2 regions of the Streptomyces sp. NPDC005925 genome follow, and region 1 is predicted to be linked to the other one. Evidence: riboswitches for the same ligand, from Rfam matches in the RefSeq annotation. Region 1 holds a riboswitch; the other holds the start of a gene.
What was found. Region 1 has a riboswitch for S-adenosylmethionine ahead of ABZ354_RS04635 (aminotransferase class V-fold PLP-dependent enzyme). Riboswitches for the same ligand answer to the same signal wherever they lie in the genome.

Region 1 (11,834 bases):
GCTCAACTACGGCTCGGTGGAGTTCCTCGGCCCGCACGTGGACGTGGTGAGCTCGGCGGCGCTGTTCCTGACCGGTGCGGCGTTCGGCTGGCTGCTGCTGTGGCGGGTGCTGGCGCGGCGGTTCGAGGCGCACACCGTCGCGGACGCGGCGTTCGTGGCGGTGCTGATGTTCACGACCACGAGCCGGGTGATCAGCCCCCAGTACCTGGTGTGGCTGGTGGGCGTGGGGGCGGTGTGCCTGTGCCACCCTTCCAGCCGGATGCGGCTGCCGGTGTGGCTGGCGCTGGCGGCGTCCTTCGTGACGGTGCTGGAGTTCCCCCTGTGGTTCGCGCACGTCGTCGCCGGCGACGCTCTGGGCGTCACCCTGCTGTTCCTGCGCAACGGCCTGCTGCTGGCCGCCACCCTGCTCGCGGCGACCCGCCTGTGGCGCGCGACCGTCCGCCGTACGGCCCCGGCCCCCAGCGAGGCCGTCCCGGCGCCCCTCACCCCGGCTCCGACCGCGGGCACCCCCACCACGCGACCGTGAAACCGTCGGAGGCCGTCCCCGGCACCCGCCCCAGAACGTCATCCACCGCACCCGACCACACCCCCACGGCCACCGCCGACCCGGCAGAACCCGGGCTGGCGGGCAACCCCCACCCCGCTCACCCCAGCTCCGAGCGCACATAATCCCGCCACGCGCCGAGGAATTCCTTTGACGTCGTCCCCAGCACCCGGCTGAGCGCGGCCTCGACCGCGCCGTCCCGTGAGCCGTGGTCGCCGACGGCCCGGTAGAACGCGCCGAGGCGTTCCTCGCCCCAGCGGGCCGCGATCATCCGGCAGGCCATCCAGCCGCTCTCGTACGCGCGGGCCAGCGCGTTCGCGTCGCCGTCGAAACCGAAGTCGTCGTCCTCGGGCAGCCCGGTCGGCAGCCGTCCCTCGGTGAGGGCGGCGGCCAGCTCGGGGGCGGCCTGCTGCGGGGTGCGGTCGGTGCCGCGGTAGCCGACCCAGTCGGCGTAGCCCTCCGACAGCCACAGCGGGGTCGCGGGGGAGGTGTCGGCGCGGGTCGCGACGTGGGTCGTCTCGTGGGTGAGGACGACCTGCCGGCCGACCGGACCGAGCGCGCCGTACGCGTCGGGGTTCACGACGACCCGGTCGGCGGGCGCCGTGTCGCGGGCGCGGGTCTCGCCGGTGGTGACCGCCGCTATCCCCCGGTACTCGGAGGCGGGCGAACCCAGCAGCCCGGCCATGCCCTTCAGCGACTTCGGCACGAGGACGACGACGCGCCGGGCCCAGGTGGTGTGCCAGGCGTCCGACACGGCCGGCACGGCGCGGTCGGCGAGCCCCGCGTAGCGGTCCAGGGCCGCGCGGGACTGGCCGACGCCGAGGACGAGGCTGTGCGTACCGTGGACGGCCCGCACGGCGCCCTGGTCCCACAGTTGCTGCGCGGACCGCCGCGCTGGCCGGTCGGAGTCCACCCTCCACCGGCCGTCCGCGTCCCTGCTGAGCCGCAGCGTGCGGGCCGTGCTGACCGGGCCGCTGTCGAAGCCGCGGACGCGGTAGCGCAGTTCGGTCTCGGCGGTGACCGTGTCCCCGCCGCGCCGCACGCCCGTCACGCGGTACGCCCAGTCGTCCAGCGGCACGGCCCGCAGACTGTCGTACGGGCTTCGGGTGCCGGTCCGCAGCAGGGCCCGCTCGTCGCGGCCGAGAAGCGCCGCGGCGCGCAGGTCGAGGACCCGCTGCACGTCGGCCCGCACCGGCTCGGCACGGGGCGGCCCGCCGCACGCCACCAGGGAGACCAGCAGCAGGCACAGCGCCACCACCGAGGAACCCGACACCCGCCTTCGACCAGCCACCTGTCCGAGGGTAGGCGCGAGCGGCCGGGCCGGTCAGACCCGGGTGACGGCGGAGACCGGCATCATGCCCACCGGGTCGTAGCGCACCGGGGCCCCCGGATAGGGCGCGTGGATCACCTGCCCGTTGCCGGCGTACATCCCGATGTGGCTGGCGTCGGACCGGTAGACGACCAGGTCACCGGGCCGCGCCTCGGACAGCGGGACCCGACGGCCGGCGTTCCGCTGCGCCTGCGAGGTGCGCGGCAGGGCGACCCCGGCCCGGGCGTACGCCCACTGCATCAGGCCCGAGCAGTCGAAGGCGGAGGGTCCGTTGGCACCCCAGACGTAGGGCCTGCCGAGGGCGGCCTGCGCGGCGGCGAGGGCTGCGGCGGCCCGCCCGGAGGCCGCCGCACCGCCGCCGGGGAGGGGCAGGGCGGTGCGGCCGGTGCGGGAGACACGGTCGTAGGCGGCGCGGTCGGCGTCGGGCAGGGAGTTCAGCAGCCGCCGGGCCGCGGCGAGCTTCCGGACGACGGTCTTCTTGTGGGCGGCGAGGGCGCCGCGGGTCGCGGCGAGTTCGGCGGCCTTGCGGGTGGCCTCCGCGCGTTCCTGGGCGAGTTCGCGCAGGACCTTGCGGAGGGCGCGCAGTTCGCCGGCCCGGCGGGCGCCGATCCGTTCGAACACGGCTGCCTTGTCGAGGTAGTCGTCCGGTTCGGAGGTGAGCAGCAGGACGACGACCGGGTCGACGCCGCCGTCGCGGTACTGGGCTCCGGCCAGCGAACCGAGCGACTCCCGCAGGGTGTTGACCTGCTGCTGCCGGCGGGCGACGTGGTCCTGGGCGGCACGGATCTGCCGGCGCAGCGTGCCGGCGCGTTCGCCGGCCGCGTGGTAGGCCTCGGTGGCCCGCTCGGCGGCGGTGTGCAGACGGTCGACCTCTGCGCGCGTCTCGTCGAGCGGCGCGGCCTGGGCCGAGGTGCCCGGTACGGCGCCGAGGGCGGCGGCCGCGACGGACAGCACGCCGAGCGCGGCGGTCCTGCCCCGGGGGAGACCGGACGGTGCAACGCGACGATGGGAACCCACGGGAAGCCGTACTCCTTCCGCTGGCGGACACGTCGGCTCCCCCGCGCCGGGGGGGCCGGCGGTGAGGGAAGCGCGGCAGACAGTAACCCCGCGACGGGGTGCCGGCCAACGACCGCCATGCGCACGCACGGTGACGCCCCGCCGCTGACGCAGGTCACCGACGGGGCGTGGAGTCGTCACGCGGCGCGCAATTCGCCCGTTCGGGCGCCGCGGCGTGGCGAGCTCAGGAAGTGCGGAGGGAGATGCGGAGGGTGCCGGGTCAGACCCGGACGCCCCACATGAAGGGACCGCCGATGGTGCTCATCGACTCGTAGCGGACGACCGTGCCGGTGCGCGGGGCGTGGATGACCTGACCGTTGCCCGCGTACAGACCGACGTGGTGCAGGTCGCTGAAGAAGAACACCAGGTCGCCGACCTGGAGGTCGCCCACGGCACTGATGCGGGTGCCGATCCCGGACTGCGCCTCGGAGGTGCGGGGGATGGACACCCCGGCCTGGGCGTACGCCCACGAGGTCAGGCCCGAGCAGTCGTAGGAGGACGGGCCGGTGGCGCCGTAGACGTAGGGCGAGCCGAGCTTGGACTGGGCGGCGGAGTAGGCCGCGGCGGCCCGGCCGGAGGCGGCGGTGGAACCACCGAGGGCCTGGCGCTCACTGCTGCGGGTGGCGCGGGCGTCCTCGGCGGCGAGGGCGGCCTTCTCCTTGGCGGTGAGGGTGTTGAGCAGCTTCTGCGCGGCGGCGAGCTTGCTCTGTACTTCCTTCTTCTTCTTGCCGAGCTCGGTCCTGGTGGACGCCAGGTCCTTGAGCTTGTCGGAGGCCTCGGCGCGCTCCTGGGCGAGCTCGCGCTGCTTCTCCTGGATCTTCTTCAGTCCCTCGATCTGCTGACCGCTCAGCTGGTCGAGGGTGGAGGCCTTGTCCAGGTAGTCGTCAGGGTCTGCGGAGAGGAACAGCTGCACGGAGGGGTCGATACCACCCGAGCGGTACTGGGCGCTGGCCATCGAGCCGAGGCCGTCGCGCAGGTCGTTGAGCTCTTCCTGACCGCGGGCGACGTTGTCCTGGATGGTGGAGATCTCCTTCTGGAGCTTCTCCTGCTTCTCCTTGGCCCCGTTGTACTTCTCGGTGGCGTGCTCCGCCTGCTCGTAGAGCTTGTCCACCTTGGCCTTGACTTCGTCCTTGCTCGGCTTCTCGCTGGGCGCGGCGTTGGCGGCCTGGGAGCTGAGCGCGACGGCAGCGGCGGCTGCGGTGGTCAGCACGGTCACACGAGTGCGGCTCGGCTGCTTGGGTCGACGGTGGGACGCCACGGGGGCGAGCTCCTTCTCCTCAGTGATCACCCGTTCGCGGGTTCGAGGGCTGACCCTAGTGACCGAGCCGTGATCAGTTCAAATCCTCTGCCGAAATATCCCGGTTACGCATCGCATTCTTTACCCCCAAGGCACCTGCGGTAACGCCGCATTGACGCTACGTCGCGCGACAGTCCCGTCAATACGGGCATAGCACAGGTACGTTGCGCTTGGTGCGTAAGTGAATCAGCGGTCAGGAAAGCCGCTTGAGGAGCACCGCGGATGCGACCGGGCGTGCGCCGGCGCGCGCGATCCCGTCGGCCACCTCGCGGTCGGTGGAGGCGACGATGACGGGCCGGCCGGGCGGCTCGGCGCGCACCAGCTGGCGGATCAGCTCGTCGGCGGTGACGCCCGGCTTGGAGAACAGCACCCGCACCCCGCGCGGCGGCGCGAGCAGCACGGGCGCCGCCAGTTCGGCGCCGTCGAAGACACACGTCACCTCGGCCCCGGTCTGCAGGGCGAGCTGGGAGAGCTGGCCGAGCAGTCTGAGGCGCTGCTTGTCCAGCGGCATCTGCGGATAGCCGGTCTTGGTGACGTTGTAGCCGTCGACGACCAGATGGGCCTGCGGCAGCGCGAGGAGCTGGTCGAGGATCGCGGGGTCGTTCTCGGACAGGGCGCGGGTGGCGATGTCCTTCGGGGTCATCCGGCCGGGCTCGACGGCGTCCACGGTCTCGGCGGGCCGCACCGACACCGGCGGCAGGGCGAGTTCCCGGCGCAGCCCCTGTGTGGCGTCGAGCAGGGTGTCCAGCAGCAGCCGTACGCGCATGTCCTCGACGCTGCGGCCCTCGCGGGCGGCCCGGCGGGTGGCCTCCAAGGTGGCCTCCGACTCGGCCAGGCGGGCCTTGAGCCGGCGGCTCTCGCTCTCGGCGGCGGACACCTGGGTGTGCCCCTCGGCGCGGACGGTCTCGATCTCGGCGTGCGCCTTGCGCAGGGCGGCCTCGCCGCGCTTGACGTCGCTGAGGGCGGAGCGCAGCTTGCGGTGCAGCGACTCGGCTTCCCTCTTCGCCGCTTCCAGCTCGGCGCGCAGCCGCTCGATCTCCGCCCGGGTGTGGTCGCGGGCCTGGGCGAGTTCGGCGCGCAGCCGCTCCAGTTCGGCGCGGCTCTCCTCGTCGGCGCGTTCGGCGTCGGCCCGCAGGGCCTCCTCGCCGGCCGCCGTGACGAGTTTGACCCAGTCCGTGGGCCGCAGCACGTAGGCCGCGGCCGCCACGTCGAGCGGGTCCGCGGCCGGGGGCGGCGCGCCGGAGTCCAGGGAGCCGGCGATCTCCGGCTGCGCCTCTCTCAGCTTCTCGCCGATGCGCTGGCGGAACAGCGGGTCGGTCTCCAGCGCGGCGGCCATGGCGTTGCCCGCGAACTTGGCCCGCCGCGCCGGCGTGAACCGGGCGTACTGTCTGAGCTGCGCCGGCAACTCGGCCATGGTCAGCCCGCCGAAGCCGTCGGACACGATCTGCACGACCCTGCGGCGCACACCGTCGGGCAGGGGACGGTCGAGCACCTCGGCGGCGCCGTCCTCCGGCCCCCCGCCCGTGGTCTCCACCATCCGTCACCCCAATGCCTGTGCGGGATCCCTCGGCGGTCCCGGATCGGGACCCGTCGGGGATCGCCCTGCGCCGGGCCCGCTCCGTCAGGAGCCGGCGGCCGGCCTGTCCACGAGTTCCACCTCGTCCACGGCGTTGCACCAGTGGCACCGCGCCGACTCGATGGTCTCACCGACCACCTCGCGCTCCCCGGTCCTCGGTTCCCCGGCCAGGTCGTGGTGGACGTACTCGACGACCGTGGAGGAGCGGGTCACGTCGAGGCGCGGGAGGCCACCGCACAGGGTGCGGCGCCACCGCGTTCCGCGGGTCGGCGGGGAAACCGTCATCGTGACCGCCCGCCTTCCTTCTCGTGTCCGTGACGCGCCCGGCTCCCGGTGCGTGTGGCTCGTAACCCTACGGCCTGGTGGCCGCCCGCCGCCCGTCCGCCCACGACGGCGAGGCGGTCTGTCGCGATGCGTCCGGTTACGTCATGCTCTGTTCATGATCGGTAACTGGAGAGCGCCGTCCGCCTGGGCGGTCCGGGGTCCGTCGGCGCCGGTGACGTACGGGCTGATCGCGCTGTGCTGTGCGGTCTTCGTGATCGGTCCGGCGTCGGGCTTCAACCCCGGGTACGGCACCGGGGACGAACTGCTCACCGCGCAGCTGGCCTATTTCCGGCGCTGGGGCGTGATCCCCGCGGATCTGTTCGACGGCTCCCCGGGCGCCGCCCTCACCCCGGCGACGGCGCTGTTCGTCCACGGCAGCTGGGTGCATCTGCTCGGCAACATGCTCTTCCTCCACGTCTTCGGGACGATGACCGAGGAACGCATGGGCCGCGTACGGTTCACCCTCTTCTACCTCGGCTGCGGCTACCTCGCCCTGCTGGGCTACGCCGCCGCGAACGCCGGATCCACACAGTCCCTGGTCGGCGCGTCGGGCGCCATCTCGGCGGTCCTCGGCGCGTTTCTGTACTTGTTCCCGCGTGCCCGCGTCACCAGTCTCCTGCCCTTCCTGTTCTTCCTGCCGCTGCGCTTCCCGGCGTGGGTGGTGCTGCCGTTCTGGGTGGCCCTGCAGTGGCTGGCGGCGGGCCGGGCGTCCTCGGGCCCGGTAGTGGCGTATCTGGCGCACCTCGTGGGGTTCGGGCTGGGCTTCGTCGCGGCGTGGGTGCGCTTCGGGCGTACGGCTAGAGTGAGGAACGCCCCAGCGCCGGCACCCGAGGGAGAGAACCAGCCGTGATCACCGCGATCGTCCTCATCAAGACCAGCGTGGACCGGATCCCCGAGATCGCGGAGCGGATCGCCTCGCTGGACAGCGTGAGCGAGGTCTTCTCCGTCACCGGGACGTACGACCTGATCGCGATGGTGCGCGTGCGGCAGCACGAGGATCTCGCGGAGATCATCCCGGGCCGGATCAGCAAGATCCCCGGCGTGGAGGGCACGGACACGCACGTGGCGTTCCGCACCTACTCGCAGCACGACCTGGAGGCCGCCTTCGCGATCGGCCTCGACAGCTGATCCGGCTCGAGAGCCGATCGGACCCTCGGTCCCGCCCCGGCCGGCCTACGCCGCCGTCGGCGTCGCCGAGGTGTCGGGCACGCAACGGCCGTCCTCGGTGCGGTAGTTCCAGCGGGCTCCGTCGCGCACCAGCTCCCGGCAGGCGGTCACGAAGCGGTCGACGTGCTCGTCGGGGGTGCCCGCGCCGAAGCTGACCCGGATCGCGTTGAGAGACTTGCCGCCGGGCGAGGCCCCGGGCGCCCCGCACTCGCCCTGCGCCTGCGGGTCACTGCCCAGCAGGGTGCGCAGCAGGGGGTGGGCGCAGAACAGCCCGTCGCGTACGCCGATGCCGTACTCGGCCGACAGGGCTGCTGCGAAGTGGGAACTGTTCCAGCCGTCCACGACGAACGACAGGACGCCGACGCGCGGGGCGTGGTCCCCGAACAGCGACAGGACCCGCACCTCCGGCACGTCGGCGAGCCCCTCCCGCACCCTGCGGATCAGGTACTCCTCGCGGGCGACGAGCGCCTCGAACCCGGCCTCGGTGAGGGCCTTGCAGGCGGAGGCGACGGCGTAGGCACCGATGACGTTGGGCGAACCGGCCTCGTGCCGGGCGGCCGTGTCGTGCCACTCGACGTCCACTCCCCCGTCCGCGCGCCGCGCCACCGCCCGGCTGGCGCCGCCCCCGGCCAGGTACGGCTCCGCCTCCCGCAGCCAGTCGGCCCGCCCTGCCAGCACACCCGAGCCGAACGGCGCGTACAGCTTGTGCCCGGAGAAGGCGACCCAGTCGACGTCCAGGTCACGTACGGACACCGGATGGTGGGGCGCGAGCTGGGCGGCGTCGAGGACGATCCGGGCGCCGTGCGCGTGCGCGGCCGCGGCCAGCTCCCGCACCGGCCACAGCTCGCCGGTGACGTTGGAGGCACCGGTGACGCACACCAGGGCAGGACCGTGCGGGTCACGGCCGGCGAGGGCGCGCTCCAGGGCCACGACCGCCTGCCGGGGGCTGCGCGGGGCGTCGAGGAAGGTGACGCGGGCGCCGCGCCAGGGCAGCAGGGCGGCGTGGTGCTCGGTCTCGAAGACGAACACCTCACAGCCGGCCGGGAGCGCCGCGGCGAGCAGGTTCAGGGAGTCGGTGGTGGACCGGGTGAAGACGACCTGGTCGTCGTCGCGGCAGCCGAGGAATCCGGCGACGGTCCGGCGGGCGTTCTCGAACAGGTCGGTGGACAGCTGCGACAGGTACCCGGCGCCCCGGTGCACGCTCCCGTAGTACGGCGCGTACGCGGCGACGTCGTCCCAGACGCGTTGCAGGGCGGGCGCGCTGGCGGCGCAGTCGAGCGCGGCGTAGGTGACCTCGCCGCCGGTGACGAGCGGCACGGTGACGTCCCGTCCCAGCACGGGCAGCGGGGCGCAGACGGTCGGGCAGGAGGAGGACGGCGCGGCGGGGGACGGCGCGGCGGAGGAAGACATGGCGGAACTCCCGTACGTGGCAGGTGGAAGCACCGCGCGAGCGGGCGACGCTCAAGCGCGGAGGGACGATCCAGAAGGGGGATGCGGAGGCGGGGCTCTGCGGCCCTAACGCATTCGCTTGCTCACGGGAGGCTCCTCGACGACCAGGACCCCTGGTGGCACGAGGGGTCCGCGCTTGCCGCAGTCCTTGCTGGCTGCGACCTGGTCTTCACCCGGGGCACCCCGCCACGGACGGAGGGTTGCCGGACAGTCGGCCGGGGCCGCATGACTGTCACTCATGACCTGCACAGGAACGTAAGGGAAACGATCGACGTCCCGCAACCCGTGTCCGGATCGCGGGACGTGCGTCCCCCAGGGCGGTGCGCGTCAGGCGTTGCTGGCCGTCACCCAGCGGTCCAGGGCCCTCTTGGCGGCGCCCGAGTCGATCGCCTCGGCGGCCCGTGCCATGCCGGCGCGGATCTGCTCGGTCAGCGGTGCGCCGGAGGGTTCGAGGGCCACCAGGGCCGCCGCCGAGTTCAGCAGCACGGCGTCGCGGACCGGGCCGGTCTCGCCGTCCAGCAGCCTGCGGGCGACGTCGGCGTTGTACGAGGCGTCCGCGCCGCGCAGCGCCTCGACGGGAACCAGGTCGAGGCCGACGTCCCTCGGGTCGAAGGTCTCCGCGGACACCGAGCCGTCCCGGACCACCCACACGTGGGACGTGGCCGTCGTGGTCAGCTCGTCCAGGCCGTCGTCGCCGCGGAACACCAGTGAGGAGTTGCCGCGCTCGGCGAACACGCCGGCGATGATCGGCGCCATCCGCGCGTCGGCCACGCCGACCGCCTGGGACGTCACCTGCGCCGGGTTGGTCAGCGGGCCCAGGAAGTTGAACACCGTGCGGATGCCGAGCTGGCCGCGCGCCGCCGCCACGTGGCGCAGCGCCGGGTGGAACTTCACCGCGAAGCAGAAGGTGATGCCGGACTCCTCGGCGACCTCGGCCACCCGCTTCGGCGTCAGCTCCAGGTTCACCCCGAGCTTCTCCAGTACGTCGGACGCCCCGGACGCGGAGGACGCGGCGCGGTTGCCGTGCTTGACGACCTTGGCGCCGGTGCCCGCGACGACGACGGCGGACATGGTGGAGATGTTCACCGTCCTGGCCCCGTCGCCGCCGGTGCCGACGATGTCGACGGTCTCGCCCGGCACGTGGATCACATGGGCGTGCGCGTACATCGTGCGGACCAGGCCGGTGATCTCCTCGACCGTCTCGCCCTTGGCACGCAGGGCCACCGCGAAGCCCGCGATCTGCGCGTCGGTCGCCTCGCCGCGCATGATCAGGTCCATCGCCCACGCCGTGTCGTCGGCGCTCAGGTCCTTGCGGTCCAGCAGACCGTTGAGCAGGGCGGGCCAGGTGCGGCCCGCCGCGGTGTCGCCTCCAGCGGGGGTCACAGCGCTCATCAGCCGCTCCTGGTTCGTCGCCACGTTCAGACTGGTCCCCACCCTATCCAGCCCCGGACACGGCGAAGGGCCCCGTCCGTAAATCGGGACGGGGCCCTTCCGCGTGGTGTGGCGAAGGCAGCGATCAGTGGTGGCCGTGGCCGCTCGTGATCTCCTTGTACTCCTCGACGGTCGGCTTCGGGATCTGGGACTCCGGGCCGTAGTACGCCTTGCTGAGCTTGACGCGCAGCTTCTCGGAGCCCTTCACCTTCCGCTCGACACCGTTCTCGTCGACCGCCGGGCCGAGCTCGGCCGGCTTGTACTGTTCGTGAGCGGTGAGCGTGAACAGCTGCTCCTGGCTGAGCGGCTCGTGCACCTCGATGTACTCACCGTGCGGCATGCGCTTGATGATGCCCGACTCGCGGCCGTGCAGCACCTTCTCGTAGTCCCGGCGCTGGAGGCCGAGGCAGAACCGCTTGGTGATCACGAAGGCGACGACCGGACCGGCGAAGAAGCTGATACGGACGAACCAGGTGACCGCGTTGATCGACAGGTGGAAGTGCGTGGCCACGATGTCGTTGCCGCCGCCGATCAGCATGATCATGTACGCGGTCAGCCAGGCGACACCGAACGCGGTCCGCGTCGGGGCGTTGCGCGGGCGGTCCAGGATGTGGTGCTCGCGCTTGTCCCCGGTGATCCAGGACTCGATGAACGGGTACAGGGCGAGCACGCCGAGGAACAGACCGAAGACCACCAGCGGGATGAACACGCCCAGGACGAGCGTGTGACCCCAGAGGTTGATCTCCCAGCCCGGCATGGCGCGGACCAGGCCCTCGGCGAAGCCCATGTACCAGTCGGGCTGGGCGCCCGTGGACACGTGGTCCGGACGGTACGGCCCGAGCACCCAGATCGGGTTGACCGAGGCGATGCCGGCGAGCGCGGCGATCACACCGAAGACCAGGAAGAAGAAGCCTCCGGCCTTCGCCGTGTAGACCGGCAGCAGCGGCATGCCGACGACGTTCTTGTTGGTCCGCCCGGGACCCGCGTACTGCGTGTGCTTGTGGAAGAACACCAGGATGAGGTGGGCGGTCACCAGGCCGAGCATGATGCCCGGCAGCAGCAGGATGTGGATCGAGTAGAACCGCGCGACGAAGTCGCCGCCCGGGAACTCCCCGCCGAACAGGAACATCGAGATGTACGTGCCGACGATCGGCACCGACAGGATGGCGCCCTGCGTGAAGCGGACACCGGTGCCGGAGAGCAGGTCGTCCGGGAGCGAGTAGCCGGTGAACCCGGTGAACATGCCCAGGACGAACAGCAGGAAGCCGAACAGCCAGTTGATCTCGCGCGGCTTGCGGAACGCGCCGGTGAAGAACACGCGCATCATGTGCGCGAACATGCCGGCGAGGAAGACGATCGCCGCCCAGTGGTGGATCTGCCGGATGAGCAGACCGCCACGCACGTCGAAGCTGATGTCGAGCGTGGAGGCGTACGCCTCGCTCATCATCACGCCCTGCATCGGGACGTAGCTGCCGTGGTACTCCACCTCGTTCATCGACGGGTGGAAGAACAGCGTCAGGTACACACCCGTGAGGATGATGATCAGGAAGGTGTACAGGCAGATCTCGCCCAGCATGAAGGACCAGTGGTCCGGGAAGATCTTGCGCATGTTGGACTTGGCCAGGGAGAAGAGGCCCAGCCGTCCGTCGGCCCAGTCGGC
Region 2 (11,834 bases), on a different contig from region 1:
TCCAGGTCGGCCTGGGTCATCGTCCTGCCGGTGGGCTCGACGGCGCCGATGCGCAGCCCGGACGGGCCGACGGCCGGGGCCTCGGGGTACGGGGCCTCGCCTTCGCTGCGGACCATGCCGATGTGCCACAGCTGCGGCACGATCGTGCCCCCCGCCGCGTGCACCGCGTCGGCGACCTTCGCCCAGCCCGCGAGCTGCTCCTCGCCGTGGAACCGCGGCACGCGGTCGCTCTGCCCGGCCGACTCGTGCCCGACGTACGTCCCCTCGGTGATGATCAGGCCGACACCGGCGGCGGCGCGGCGCCCGTAGTACGCCACGACGTCCTCGCCGGGCACGCCTCCCGGGGAGAACATGCGGGTCATGGGTGCCATCGCGATGCGGTTCGGGACGGTCAGGCCGTTGATGCCGACCGGGCGGGAGAGGATCTCGGCGGCGCGGGAGGCGGTGGTCTCGGTGGCGGGGGTGGCCATGTGGGGACTCCTCGGATGTCGACGCCGGTGCGGCCCGGAGACAGGGCCGGACCGACTGGTATGTGCACACGCATACAATGGCACACTGCCCTCAACCGACACCCCGGGGCACGGCATTCCACCACCCCGCCGGGCACCCCGTGATCCGGAACACGCCCGAGGGCGGCACCCCCCTGACGTACGGGGAGTGCCGCCCTCGGTCGTGAGACGAACGGACGGGTCCGATCCTCGGAAGGATCAGAAGTCCATGTCACCGCCCGGCATGCCGCCACCGGCGGGCGCGGCGGCCTTCTCCGGCTTGTCGGCGATGACGGCCTCGGTGGTGAGGAACAGCGCGGCGATGGAGGCGGCGTTCTGCAGAGCGGAACGGGTCACCTTCGCCGGGTCGATGATGCCCTCGGCGATCATGTCGACGTACTCACCGGTCGCGGCGTTCAGACCGTGGCCGACGGTGAGGTTGCGGACCTTCTCCACGACGACGCCGCCCTCGAGACCACCGTTGACGGCGATCTGCTTCAGCGGGGCCTCCAGCGCGAGCTTCACGGCGTTGGCGCCGGTCGCCTCGTCACCGTCGAGCTCCAGCTTCTCGAAGACCTGGGAGGCCTGCAGCAGGGCCACGCCACCACCGGCGACGATGCCCTCCTCGACGGCCGCCTTGGCGTTGCGCACGGCGTCCTCGATGCGGTGCTTGCGCTCCTTGAGCTCCACCTCGGTGGCGGCACCGGCCTTGATGACCGCGACGCCGCCGGCGAGCTTCGCCAGGCGCTCCTGCAGCTTCTCGCGGTCGTAGTCCGAGTCGCTGTTCTCGATCTCGGCGCGGATCTGGTTCACGCGGCCCTGGACCTGGTCGGCCGAGCCCGAACCGTCGACGATGGTGGTCTCGTCCTTGGTGATGACCACCTTGCGGGCCTTGCCCAGCAGGTCGAGGGTGGCGTTCTCCAGCTTGAGACCGACCTCCTCGGAGATGACCTCGCCGCCCGTGAGGATGGCGATGTCGCCGAGCATGGCCTTGCGGCGGTCGCCGAAGCCCGGGGCCTTGACGGCGACGGACTTGAAGGTGCCGCGGATCTTGTTGACGACCAGCGTCGACAGGGCCTCGCCCTCGACGTCCTCGGCGATGATCAGCAGCGGCTTGCCGGACTGCATGACCTTCTCGAGGAGCGGCAGCAGGTCCTTGACGTTGCTGATCTTCGAGTTGGCGATCAGGATGTACGGGTCGTCGAGGACGGCCTCCATACGCTCCATGTCGGTGGCGAAGTACGCCGAGATGTAGCCCTTGTCGAAGCGCATACCCTCGGTGAGTTCCAGCTCCAGACCGAAGGTCTGGGACTCCTCGACGGTGATGACGCCTTCCTTGCCGACCTTGTCCATGGCCTCGGCGATGAGCTCGCCGATCTGGGTGTCGGCGGCGGAGATGGAGGCCGTGGAGGCGATCTGCTCCTTGGTCTCGACGTCCTTCGCCTGCTCCAGCAGGGCGGCGGAGACGGCCTCGACGGCCTTCTCGATACCGCGCTTCAGGGCCATCGGGTTGGCACCGGCCGCGACGTTGCGCAGGCCTTCCTTGACCAGGGCCTGCGCGAGAACGGTCGCGGTGGTCGTACCGTCACCGGCGACGTCGTCCGTCTTCTTGGCGACTTCCTTGACCAGCTCGGCGCCGATCTTCTCGTACGGGTCCTCGAGCTCGATCTCCTTGGCGATGGACACACCGTCGTTGGTGATCGTGGGGGCGCCCCACTTCTTCTCGAGGACGACGTTGCGGCCCTTGGGGCCGAGCGTCACCTTGACGGCGTCCGCGAGCTGGTTCATGCCGCGCTCGAGGCCGCGCCGCGCCTCCTCGTCGAACGCGATGATCTTGGCCATGTGAAGTGGTCCCTCCAGGACTGGGGGTGATTCCTTCGGACCGCGCCCGCGCCCGCGACGGACGGCTCGCCGGCCTGGTGGTTCCTTCCCCACCCGGCCTGCGGGCCTCACCGACCCGGTCCTTACGTTGTCACTCTCACCTTCAGAGTGCTAACGCCAATGATTAGCACTCGACCCCCGAGAGTGCAAGGTGCGCTCGCGCGGCGGGTGCTTGTCGAAGGTGGCGGTCGGGTGACGGGGGCGCGAGCACGGGGGGATCCCGGGAGGGCGCTCGGCCGCGCGCACGGCGCACGCACGACCCCCGGCCGGTTCCGGGCACGACGAAGGGCCCGTACCCGGAGGTACGGACCCTTCGTCGTGAAGACCGGTGTGCGGTTGGTCGCGCGCGTTCAGGCAGAGACGCGGACCATGTCGGCCTGCGGGCCCTTCTGACCCTGCGAGATCTCGAACTCGACCCGCTGGCCCTCTTCCAGGGTGCGGTAGCCGTCCATCTGGATCGCGCTGTAGTGGACGAAAACATCCGCACCACCGTCGACCGCGATGAAGCCGTACCCCTTCTCCGCGTTGAACCACTTGACGGTGCCCTGAGCCATGCCTAACTCCCCTATTACTGGCCCTTGCACAGATCCGCACTTCGCGAACCCGGGTCAGACCTCACCCGCCACGGTGGGGGTGTGCGCCGGAACGCGTCGACCGCGGCCGAATGTATCTGCACAACTGCCGTCTGCAACAGGTCAATCGGACGAGAAATCTGGACGGCCGCGGTCCGGAACTAAGGGAGAATCCATCCGCATTCAGGGCAAGTCGGGCCACACAAAAGGCGCGAAAGTTACAAAGAAACCACACACTTTGGCTACTTCTTATCGCCTGCGGAACCGGGGCACATATGCACTTGGCATAAGAAGCACAGCCGGTTCCCCAACTCTACCGTGTTCAACCCTCCAGAATTGCCCTCTCCGTTTCTCCTTGCGGAGAGGGCAATTCTGGGAACGGGACGTGAGCGGGGCTCAGCAGCCGCCGGCCACCGCCGGGATGATGGAGACGCCGACGCCGTCGGGCGTGGCGGTCTCCAGGCCCTGCTCGAAGCGGACGTCGTCGTCGTCGACGTACACGTTCACGAAGCGGCGCAGCCTGCCCTTGTCGTCGAGGACGCGGGCGGCGATGCCGGTGTGGTTCTTCTCCAGGTCGGTGATGACCTCGCCGAGGGTGGCGCCCTCGGCGGCGACCTCGGCCCGCCCGCCGGTGTAGGTGCGCAGGATGGTGGGGATGCGAACGGTCACGCTCATGCGAGGCCAGCCTCTCGGAAGGAGTCCAGGTTCGGGCGGATGGTGGCGGTGAGGCCGGTGCCGGCCACCGCGTCGAGGGTCTTGAGGCCGTCGCCGGTGTTCAGGACGACGGTCGTCAGCGCCGGGTCGAGGACGCCGTTCTCGATCAGCTTGCGGGTGACTCCCACGGTCACGCCACCGGCGGTCTCCGCGAAGATGCCCTCGGTGCGGGCGAGCACCTTGATCGCGTCGACGATCTGCTCGTCGGTGACGTCCTCCACGGCCCCGCCGGTACGCCGCGCGATGTCGAGGACGTACGGCCCGTCGGCGGGATTGCCGATGGCGAGGGACTTGGCGATGGTGTCCGGCTTCTGCGGGCGCACGACGTCGTGCCCGGCCTTGAAGGCGGCGGACACCGGCGAGCAGCCCTCGGCCTGCGCGCCGAAGATCTTGTACGGCTTGTCCTCGACGAGCCCGAGACCGATGAGCTCCTTGAGTCCCTTGTCGATCTTCGTCAGCTGGGAGCCGGAGGCGATGGGCACGACGAGCTGGTCGGGCAGCCGCCACCCGAGCTGCTCGCAGATCTCGTACGCGAGGGTCTTGGACCCCTCGGCGTAGTAGGGCCGCAAATTGACGTTGACGAAGCCCCAGCCCTCGCCGGCCGGGTCGCCGATCAGCTCGGAGCAGAAGCGGTTCACGTCGTCGTAGTTGCCCTCGATGCCGACGAGCTCGCCGCCGTAGACCGCGGCCATGACGACCTTGCCCTGCTCCAGGTCGTGCGGGATGAACACGCAGGACCGGAAACCGGCGCGGGCGGCGGCGGCGCCGACGGCACCGGCGAGGTTGCCGGTGGAGGAGCAGGACAGCGTGGTGAAGCCGAAGGCGCGGGCGGCCTCGATGGCCTGGGCGACGACGCGGTCCTTGAAGGAGTGGGTCGGGTTGCCGGAGTCGTCCTTGACGAAGAGCTTGCCGGCGTCCACGCCCAGCTCGCGGGCGAGGTTGTCGGCCCGGACGAGCTTGGTCCAGCCGGGGTTGATGTTCGGCTTGTCCGCCACGTCGGCGGGGACGGGCAGCAGCGGGGCGTAACGCCAGATGTTCGCGGGGCCCGCCGTGATGCGCTTCCGCAGTTCCTCGGTGTCGTACGCCGAGAAGTCGTAGGCGATCTCCAGCGGGCCGAAACACTCCTCGCACGCGAATACCGGGCCGAGGGGCACGCGGTGGCCGCACTCGCGGCAGGACAGCGCGGCGGCGGGGCCGAGGTCTACGGCGGCGGAATTCGTGGTGCTCGCGACAGTTTGCACAGCCATGTGAGGCGAGGCCCTTTCTCCTCATCTTCCTCACGGCGCATCTCGCCGTGAGACGGATTTGGCACCTTCCCTAGCCGGGAGCCTCGCGGTGGCGATCGACAATGATCTACGAGACCGGCTGGAGGGTTGCCGGGGCTTCATCGGGCCGTTTCCCTCTGCCCCTCTGGATGAGCAATATGTGGTTGTTGATCACGCGGACGACGGGTGGGATGACCCCGGTATGCGATGGTCATCCGCGTTGTTCAAGACTGTAACCGACAGCCCGGATGATCGAGACAGTCGTCCGCACCGCGAGATGGATCACCGAGCTCGCCGACCGAATGCCGAGAGAACGCGAAGGAGCCTTTCGACCGTGCTGGAAGAAGTCGAGCGCTGGCTGGCCGCACGCTCCTGGTCCGCCGCCGATCGCCCGCTCCACCGGCTGCTGGCCGCGAAGCGTGCCACGGGCCAGACGGTCAGCGTGGTCCTGCCCGCGCTGAACGAGGAGGAGACGGTCGGCGAGATCGTGACGACGATCCGCCGTGACCTGATGTGTGAGGCACCCCTCGTGGACGAGGTCGTCGTGGTCGACTCGGCCTCCACGGACCGCACCGCGCAGGTGGCGGCACGGGCGGGCGCGCGGGTCGTCCACCGCGACGAGATCCTGCCCCGCGTCCCGGCGGTGCCCGGCAAGGGCGAGGTGCTGTGGCGCTCGCTGCTCGTGACGCGGGGAGACATCGTCTGCTTCGTCGACGCCGACCTCAGGGACTTCTCCCCGGACTTCGTGTCGGGCACCGTCGGCCCGCTGCTCACGGACCCCGGCGTGGACCTGGTCAAGGCGATGTACGACCGGCCGCTCGGCGCGGCGGACGGCCAGGGCGGCCGGGTCACCGAGCTGATGGCGCGCCCGCTGCTGAACATGCACTGGCCGCGGCTGGCGGGCTTCGTCCAGCCACTGGGCGGCGAGTACGCGGCCCGCCGCGCCCTCCTGGAACGACTGCCGTTCCCCGTCGGCTACGGCGTGGAACTGGGCATGCTCGTCGACGCCCTGCACCTGGTGGGCCTGGACGCGCTGGCACAGGTCGACGTCGGCGTCCGCAGGCACCGTCACCAGGACGGCCGGGCCCTGGGCCGCATGTCGGCGGCGATCTACCGCACGGCCCAGCTCCGCCTGACCCGCGGCCACCTGGTCCGCCCCGTGCTCACCCAGTTCGAACGGGGCGAGGACGGCTTCGAGCCGCGCACGTTCCCGGTCGACACGGAGGAGCGCCCGCCGATGATCGAGATCCCGGAGTACGCGGAACGCCGGGTCGCGTGACGGCGCCCGGAGGCCGGGCACGGGGCCGTGCACGGCATCCGTACACGACGAGCCACGCGGCCGAACCGTACGTTTGAGCGTTTCCCGGCCGGGCTAGGTTGAGGCTTATGGCTTCACCGCAGACTGCTGCTCAGGGTGCCCGGGTGCTGGTCGCGTCGAACCGCGGCCCGGTCTCGTACGACGTGGGCGAGGACGGTTCGCTTCGGGCGAAACGCGGTGGCGGCGGGCTGGTCTCCGGCCTGTCCGCGATCGGCTCCGACGCGGACGCGCTGTGGGTGTGCTCGGCCCTGTCCGACGGCGACCGCGAGGCGGTACGACGCGGGGTGGGCGAGCCGGGCGTGCGGATGCTGGACATCGCGGCGGACGTGCACGCCGACGCGTACAACGGCATCGCGAACTCGGTGCTGTGGTTCGTGCACCACATGCTCTACCAGACCCCGCTGGAACCGGTCTTCGACGCGGAGTTCCGCCGCCGCTGGACGTCGTACGAGACGTACAACCGGGCCTTCGCCGAGGCGCTGGCGCAGGAGGCGGCGCAGGGGGCGTCGGTGGTGGTCCAGGACTACCACCTCACCCTCGTGCCGGGTTTGCTGCGCGCACTGCGCCCGGACCTGAGGATCGGCCACTTCTCGCACACGCCGTGGGCGCCCCCGGAGTACTTCGGGATGCTGCCGGACGACATCGCCGCCCAGGTGCTGCGGGGCATGCTGGGCGCCGACCGCCTCGGCTTCCTCACGCACCGCTGGGCGGACGCGTTCACGGCGTGCTGCGAGGCGTTCGCCGGCGGGACCGGGGGCACCCGGATCGGCGTGCACGGCCTGGGGGTCGACGCGGACTTCCTGCGCGGGCGAGCCCACGAGGCGGACGTCGAGGAACGTCTTCGGGGACTGCGCGAGGAGATCGGCGCGTCGCCCGACGGCACGCCGCGCCGCACGATCGTCCGGGTGGACCGCACGGAACTGTCGAAGAACATCGTGCGGGGCCTGCTGGCCTACCGGCAGTTGCTGACGGACCACCCGGAATGGCGGGAGCGGGTGGCGCACGTCGCCTTCGCGTACCCGTCGCGGCAGGACCTCGCGGTGTACCGGGAGTACATGGCGGAGGTGCGGCGGGTGGCCGACGAGATCAACTCGTCCTTCGGCACGCCCGGTTGGACACCGGTGGTCCTGCACCTGAAGGACGACTTCGCCCGCTCCCTGGCGGCCTACCGGCTGGCCGACGTGGCCCTGGTGAACCCCATCCGGGACGGCATGAACCTCGTGGCGAAGGAGGTCCCGCTGCTGTCCGACGGCGGCTGCGCGCTGGTGCTGTCGCGGGAGGCCGGGGCGTACGAGGAGCTGGGCGAGGACGCGATCGGGGTGAACCCGTACGACGTGGTGGGAACGGCGGGGGCGCTGCACGAGGCGTTGACGATGCCGGTGGGTGAGCGGGGGGAGCGGGCGAAGCGGTTGTCGGCCGCGGCGACGGCGCTGCCGCCCACGCGGTGGTTCCTGGACCAGCTGGAGGCGTTGCGGGGCTGAGCCGGGCGGGGCCGTCCACCGAGCCGAGGCGGCCCGGCGTCACGCCAGGCGCGCCGCCAGTGACCCCAACAGCCCCACCACGCCCGCCGGCCCGTCCACGACCACGTCCGCACGCCGCCGAAGCTCGGGCGCCTCGTCGCTGCCGCTGCACACCAGAAGCCCCGGAGTGCCCGCCTCCCGGAGCCGGTCGACGGCCGAGAACGCGGGCAGGTCCCCCAGGTCGTCGCCCCCGTACAGCACGGACTCCGCCCCGATGGACCGCACGTAGTCGGTCAGCGCCACGCCCTTGTCCATCCCCGGCGGCCGAAGCTCCAGCACCAGACGCCCCGGCTCCACGATCAGCCCGTGCCGGGCCGCCAGCCCGGCCAACGGCGACCGCAGTGCCTCGAACGCCGCCTGCGGACGGTCGGCCCGCCGCGTATGAACGGCCACGGCGTGCCCCTTCTCCTCGACTCCGGCGCCGTCGGCCACCGCCACCCCCGCCAGCAGCGCCGGCAACTCCTCCAGCGCCCTGCCGACTCCGGGGTGCGGCTCGGGCGCGAGGAGTTCTCCGCTCGCGGCCTCCCAGCGCTCGGCGCCGTAATGCCCGAGCACCACGAGGTGCTCCAGCCCCGCGACCCCCGCGAAACCCCCGTAGCGCACGGCGACCTCCGCGGGCCGCCCGGTGATCACCGCGACGGCTGCCAGCTTCGGCGCGAGCGCGGCCAGCACCGGCACCGCGTCCGGGTGCGCCCTGGCCTGCTCAGGGTCGGCGACGATCGGCGCGAGCGTCCCGTCGAAGTCGAGGGCGACGACGGCCTTGCCGGGCCGCTTGAGGATGGCGTCGAGGCCACTGCGCCCGGCCGCGGTGGCGGGCGTCGGCAGGGGCCGAGCGGGGTCGGTTTCCGTGAAGTCCGTAGAGCTGCCCATACGGCGACCCTAACCAGGAGGAGCCTGTCACCGCTCGGCGCGCCGAGCGTCCCGTACGCGTCTCAGCCGGTTCACGGTCACGGGGTCGAGGGCCAGCGCGCGCGGATCGTCGAGCAGGGCGTTGAGTAGCTGGTAGTAGCGGACGGGCGCGAGCCCCAGCTCTTCCCGGACGGCCCGCTCCTTCGCGCCGGGCCCGGAGAACCCCCGCCGCTCCAGCGCGAGAATGTCCTGTTCCCGGGTCCCCAAGCCGACGTCCCTCCCCACACCGTCGTCCCTTCCGGAGCCGTCATCCATGCGGCCCACGCTAACGCGAGGCACCGACACGGCGGCCTTCAGAGGTCCGGCCGCGGGCAGGCCGCACGGCCGCACATGGGCGTACGGCCGCACACGGGCCGCACGGGCCGTACCGGCCCCCTGGTGAGGATTGCCGACAGCGCACAAGGTCTCCACACGAAAGTGGACTAGACCTCTTGCGGGTAGGGGGCCACACTGTCCCTGTGAGACATGTCATCGCCCTCGACGTGGGCGGCACCGGGATGAAGGCCGCCCTGCTCGGGGCGGACGGCGAGCTGCTGCACCGGGCCCGCCGGGCGACCGGCCGCGAGCGCGGAGCGGACGCGGTCGTGGCCGGCATCCTCGACTTCGCCGCCGAACTGCACGCGTACGGCACCGAACACCTCGGCGGCCCCGCCGCCGCGGCCGGTGTCGCCGTTCCCGGCATCGTGGACGCCGCGAACGGCGTCGCCGTGTTCGCGGCCAACCTCGGCTGGCGCGACGTACCGCTGCGCGCGCTGCTCGCCGAGCGGCTCGGCGGGGTGCCCGTCGCCCTCGGGCACGACGTGCGCACCGGCGGTCTGGCCGAGGGCCGGGTCGGGGCGGGCCGGGGCGCGGACCGGTTCCTGTTCGTGGCGCTGGGCACCGGCATCGCGGGCGCGATCGGCGTCGAGGGCCGGGTGGAGGCGGGCGCGCACGGCTTCGCGGGCGAGATCGGCCATGTCGTCGTACGGCCGGGCGGCCTGGACTGTCCGTGCGGTCAGCACGGCTGTCTGGAGCGGTACGCGTCGGCCGCGGCGGTCAGCCAGGCCTGGGCCGAGACGTCCGGGGACCCGGACGCGGACGCCGCCGGCTGCGCGAAGGCCGTCGTGGCCGGCGACGAGCGCGCCGTACGGGTCTGGCAGGACGCGGTGGACGCGCTCGCCGACGGCCTGGTCACCGCGCTCACCCTGCTGGACCCGCGCACGCTGATCGTCGGTGGCGGGCTGGCCGAGGCGGGGGAAACCTTGTTCTCACCCCTGCGGGACGCGGTCCGGCGTCGCGTCACCTTCCAGAAGCTGCCGGAGATCGTCCCCGCCGCGCTGGGTGACACGGCGGGCTGCCTGGGCGCCGGGCTGCTCGCCTGGGACCTGCTCGGCACGCGAACTCCCGCGACCACCACCGTGACAGCGACCGCGACTCCCCCGGAGGTAACCACCTGATGGCCGCAAGCAAGGTTCTCGCCGGTGCCCGGGTGGTACTGCCCACCGGGACCGTGGACGACGGCCGCGTGATCGTGGACGGCACGCGCCTCTCGGACACGGCACCGCCCGGGGCCGACGTGCTGGACGTGAGCGGCCACTGGCTGGTCCCCGGCTTCGTCGACATCCACAACCACGGCGGCGGCGGCGCTTCGTTCGCCGGCGGCACCGCCGAGGACGTCCTGAAGGGCGTGCACACCCACCGCCTGCACGGCACGACCACGGTGGTCGCCTCCGCCGTCACCGGCGAGCTGGACTTCCTGGCCCGGCACGCCGGGATGCTCGCGGAGCTGGCCCAGCAGGGCGACATCGCCGGCATCCACTTCGAGGGACCGTTCATCTCCCCCTGCCGCAAGGGCGCGCACAACGAGGAGCTGCTGCGCGAGCCCGACCCGGCCGAGGTGCGCAAGCTGATCGACGCGGCGCACGGCCACGCCCGGATGATGACCCTGGCCACCGAACTGCCGGGCGGCCTGGACTCCGTACGGCTGCTCACCGAGCACGGCGTGATCGCGGCCGTCGGGCACACGGACGCGACGTACGAGCAGACGCTCGCGGCGATCGACGCGGGCGCCACGGTCGCCACCCACCTGTTCAACGCGATGCCGCCGATCGGCCACCGCGCCCCCGGCCCGATCACCGCCCTCCTGCAGGACGAGCGGGTCACGGTCGAGCTGATCAACGACGGCACGCACCTGCACCCCGCGGCCCTGCGGCTGGCCTTCCACCACGCGGGCCGCGACCGCGTGGCCTTCATCACCGACGCGATGGACGCGGCCGGCTTCGGCGACGGCCGCTACATGCTGGGTTCGATGGAGGTGGAGGTCGCGGACGGCGTGGCCCGGCTGGTGGAGGGCGGTTCGATCGCCGGCTCCACACTCACCCTGGACCGCGCGTTCAAGCGGGCGGTGACGGTGGACGGGCTGCCCGTCGGGGACGTCGTCGCGGCGCTCTCCGCGAACCCCGCCCGCCTGCTCGGCCTCGCCGACCGGACCGGCTCCCTGGAACCCGGCAAGGACGCCGACCTCGTGCTGCTGGACGACGCCTTCGACGTGGCGGGCGTCATGCGGCGCGGCGCATGGGTGGTGGAGCCCCGGCTGGACCGGCCGGCGACCGCGGCGACCGCGGAGGCCGGACGACCACGGTGAACGCCCGGCGGGGTCTGGGAGGACAGCCGTGACTTTGGCATGATCGTGGACCGGCAACGGCACGGATTCGGCATCGGCACGCACGAGCGGGAGGTCGGCCCGGGTGATCCTCACGGTCACGCTGAACACCGCTCTCGACATCACCTACCGGGTCCCGGCGCTCACGCCGCACGCCTCCCACCGGGTCTCGGAGGTGACGGAGCGCCCCGGCGGCAAGGGCCTGAACGTGGCCCGGGTCCTCGCTGCCCTCGGGCACCGGGCGACGGTCACGGGTTTCGCGGGCGGCGCCACCGGGCGCGCGGTGCGCGAGCGGCTGGCCGGGACGGCGGGCGTGCTGGACGAGCTGGTGCCGGTCGCAGGGACGACGCGCCGCACGATCGCCGTCGTGGACGGCAGGGCGGGCGCCACGACCCAGCTCAACGAGCCGGGCCCGGCCGTCTCACCCGCAGAGTGGTCGGCCCTCCAGGCCACCTACGAGCGTCTCCTGGCGTCGGCGTCGGCCGTGGCCCTGTGCGGCAGCCTGCCGCCGGGCGTGCCGGTCGGC

Region 2: linked by a shared signal. The riboswitch ahead of thrC (threonine synthase) and the one ahead of ABZ354_RS04635 (aminotransferase class V-fold PLP-dependent enzyme) in region 1 are both predicted to bind S-adenosylmethionine.

What each region holds. Positions count from the first base shown of each region.
Region 1 is NZ_JBEXVL010000002.1:428,543-440,376, reverse strand. Features, by position in the region: gene ABZ354_RS04675 (glycosyltransferase family 87 protein) at 1-526, shown strand, start outside; gene ABZ354_RS04670 (hypothetical protein) at 645-1,835, opposite strand; gene ABZ354_RS04665 (NlpC/P60 family protein) at 1,869-2,891, opposite strand; gene ABZ354_RS04660 (NlpC/P60 family protein) at 3,151-4,188, opposite strand; gene ABZ354_RS04655 (NYN domain-containing protein) at 4,421-5,764, opposite strand; gene ABZ354_RS04650 (hypothetical protein) at 5,849-6,088, opposite strand; gene ABZ354_RS04645 (rhomboid family intramembrane serine protease) at 6,243-6,977, shown strand; gene ABZ354_RS04640 (Lrp/AsnC ligand binding domain-containing protein) at 6,974-7,255, shown strand; gene ABZ354_RS04635 (aminotransferase class V-fold PLP-dependent enzyme) at 7,301-8,704, opposite strand; SAM riboswitch class IV at 8,871-8,987, opposite strand; gene trpD (anthranilate phosphoribosyltransferase) at 9,071-10,135, opposite strand; gene ABZ354_RS04625 (cytochrome bc complex cytochrome b subunit) at 10,260-11,834, opposite strand, start outside.
Region 2 is NZ_JBEXVL010000004.1:23,205-35,038, reverse strand. Features, by position in the region: gene ABZ354_RS07100 (NADH:flavin oxidoreductase) at 1-470, opposite strand, end outside; gene groL (chaperonin GroEL) at 708-2,330, opposite strand; gene ABZ354_RS07090 (cold-shock protein) at 2,720-2,923, opposite strand; gene ABZ354_RS07085 (MoaD/ThiS family protein) at 3,338-3,616, opposite strand; gene thrC (threonine synthase) at 3,613-4,902, opposite strand; SAM riboswitch class I at 4,921-5,076, opposite strand; gene ABZ354_RS07075 (glucosyl-3-phosphoglycerate synthase) at 5,255-6,199, shown strand; gene ABZ354_RS07070 (trehalose-6-phosphate synthase) at 6,307-7,719, shown strand; gene otsB (trehalose-phosphatase) at 7,759-8,628, opposite strand; gene ABZ354_RS07060 (DUF3263 domain-containing protein) at 8,656-8,922, opposite strand; gene ABZ354_RS07055 (ROK family protein) at 9,126-10,103, shown strand; gene nagA (N-acetylglucosamine-6-phosphate deacetylase) at 10,103-11,290, shown strand; gene ABZ354_RS07045 (1-phosphofructokinase family hexose kinase) at 11,394-11,834, shown strand, end outside.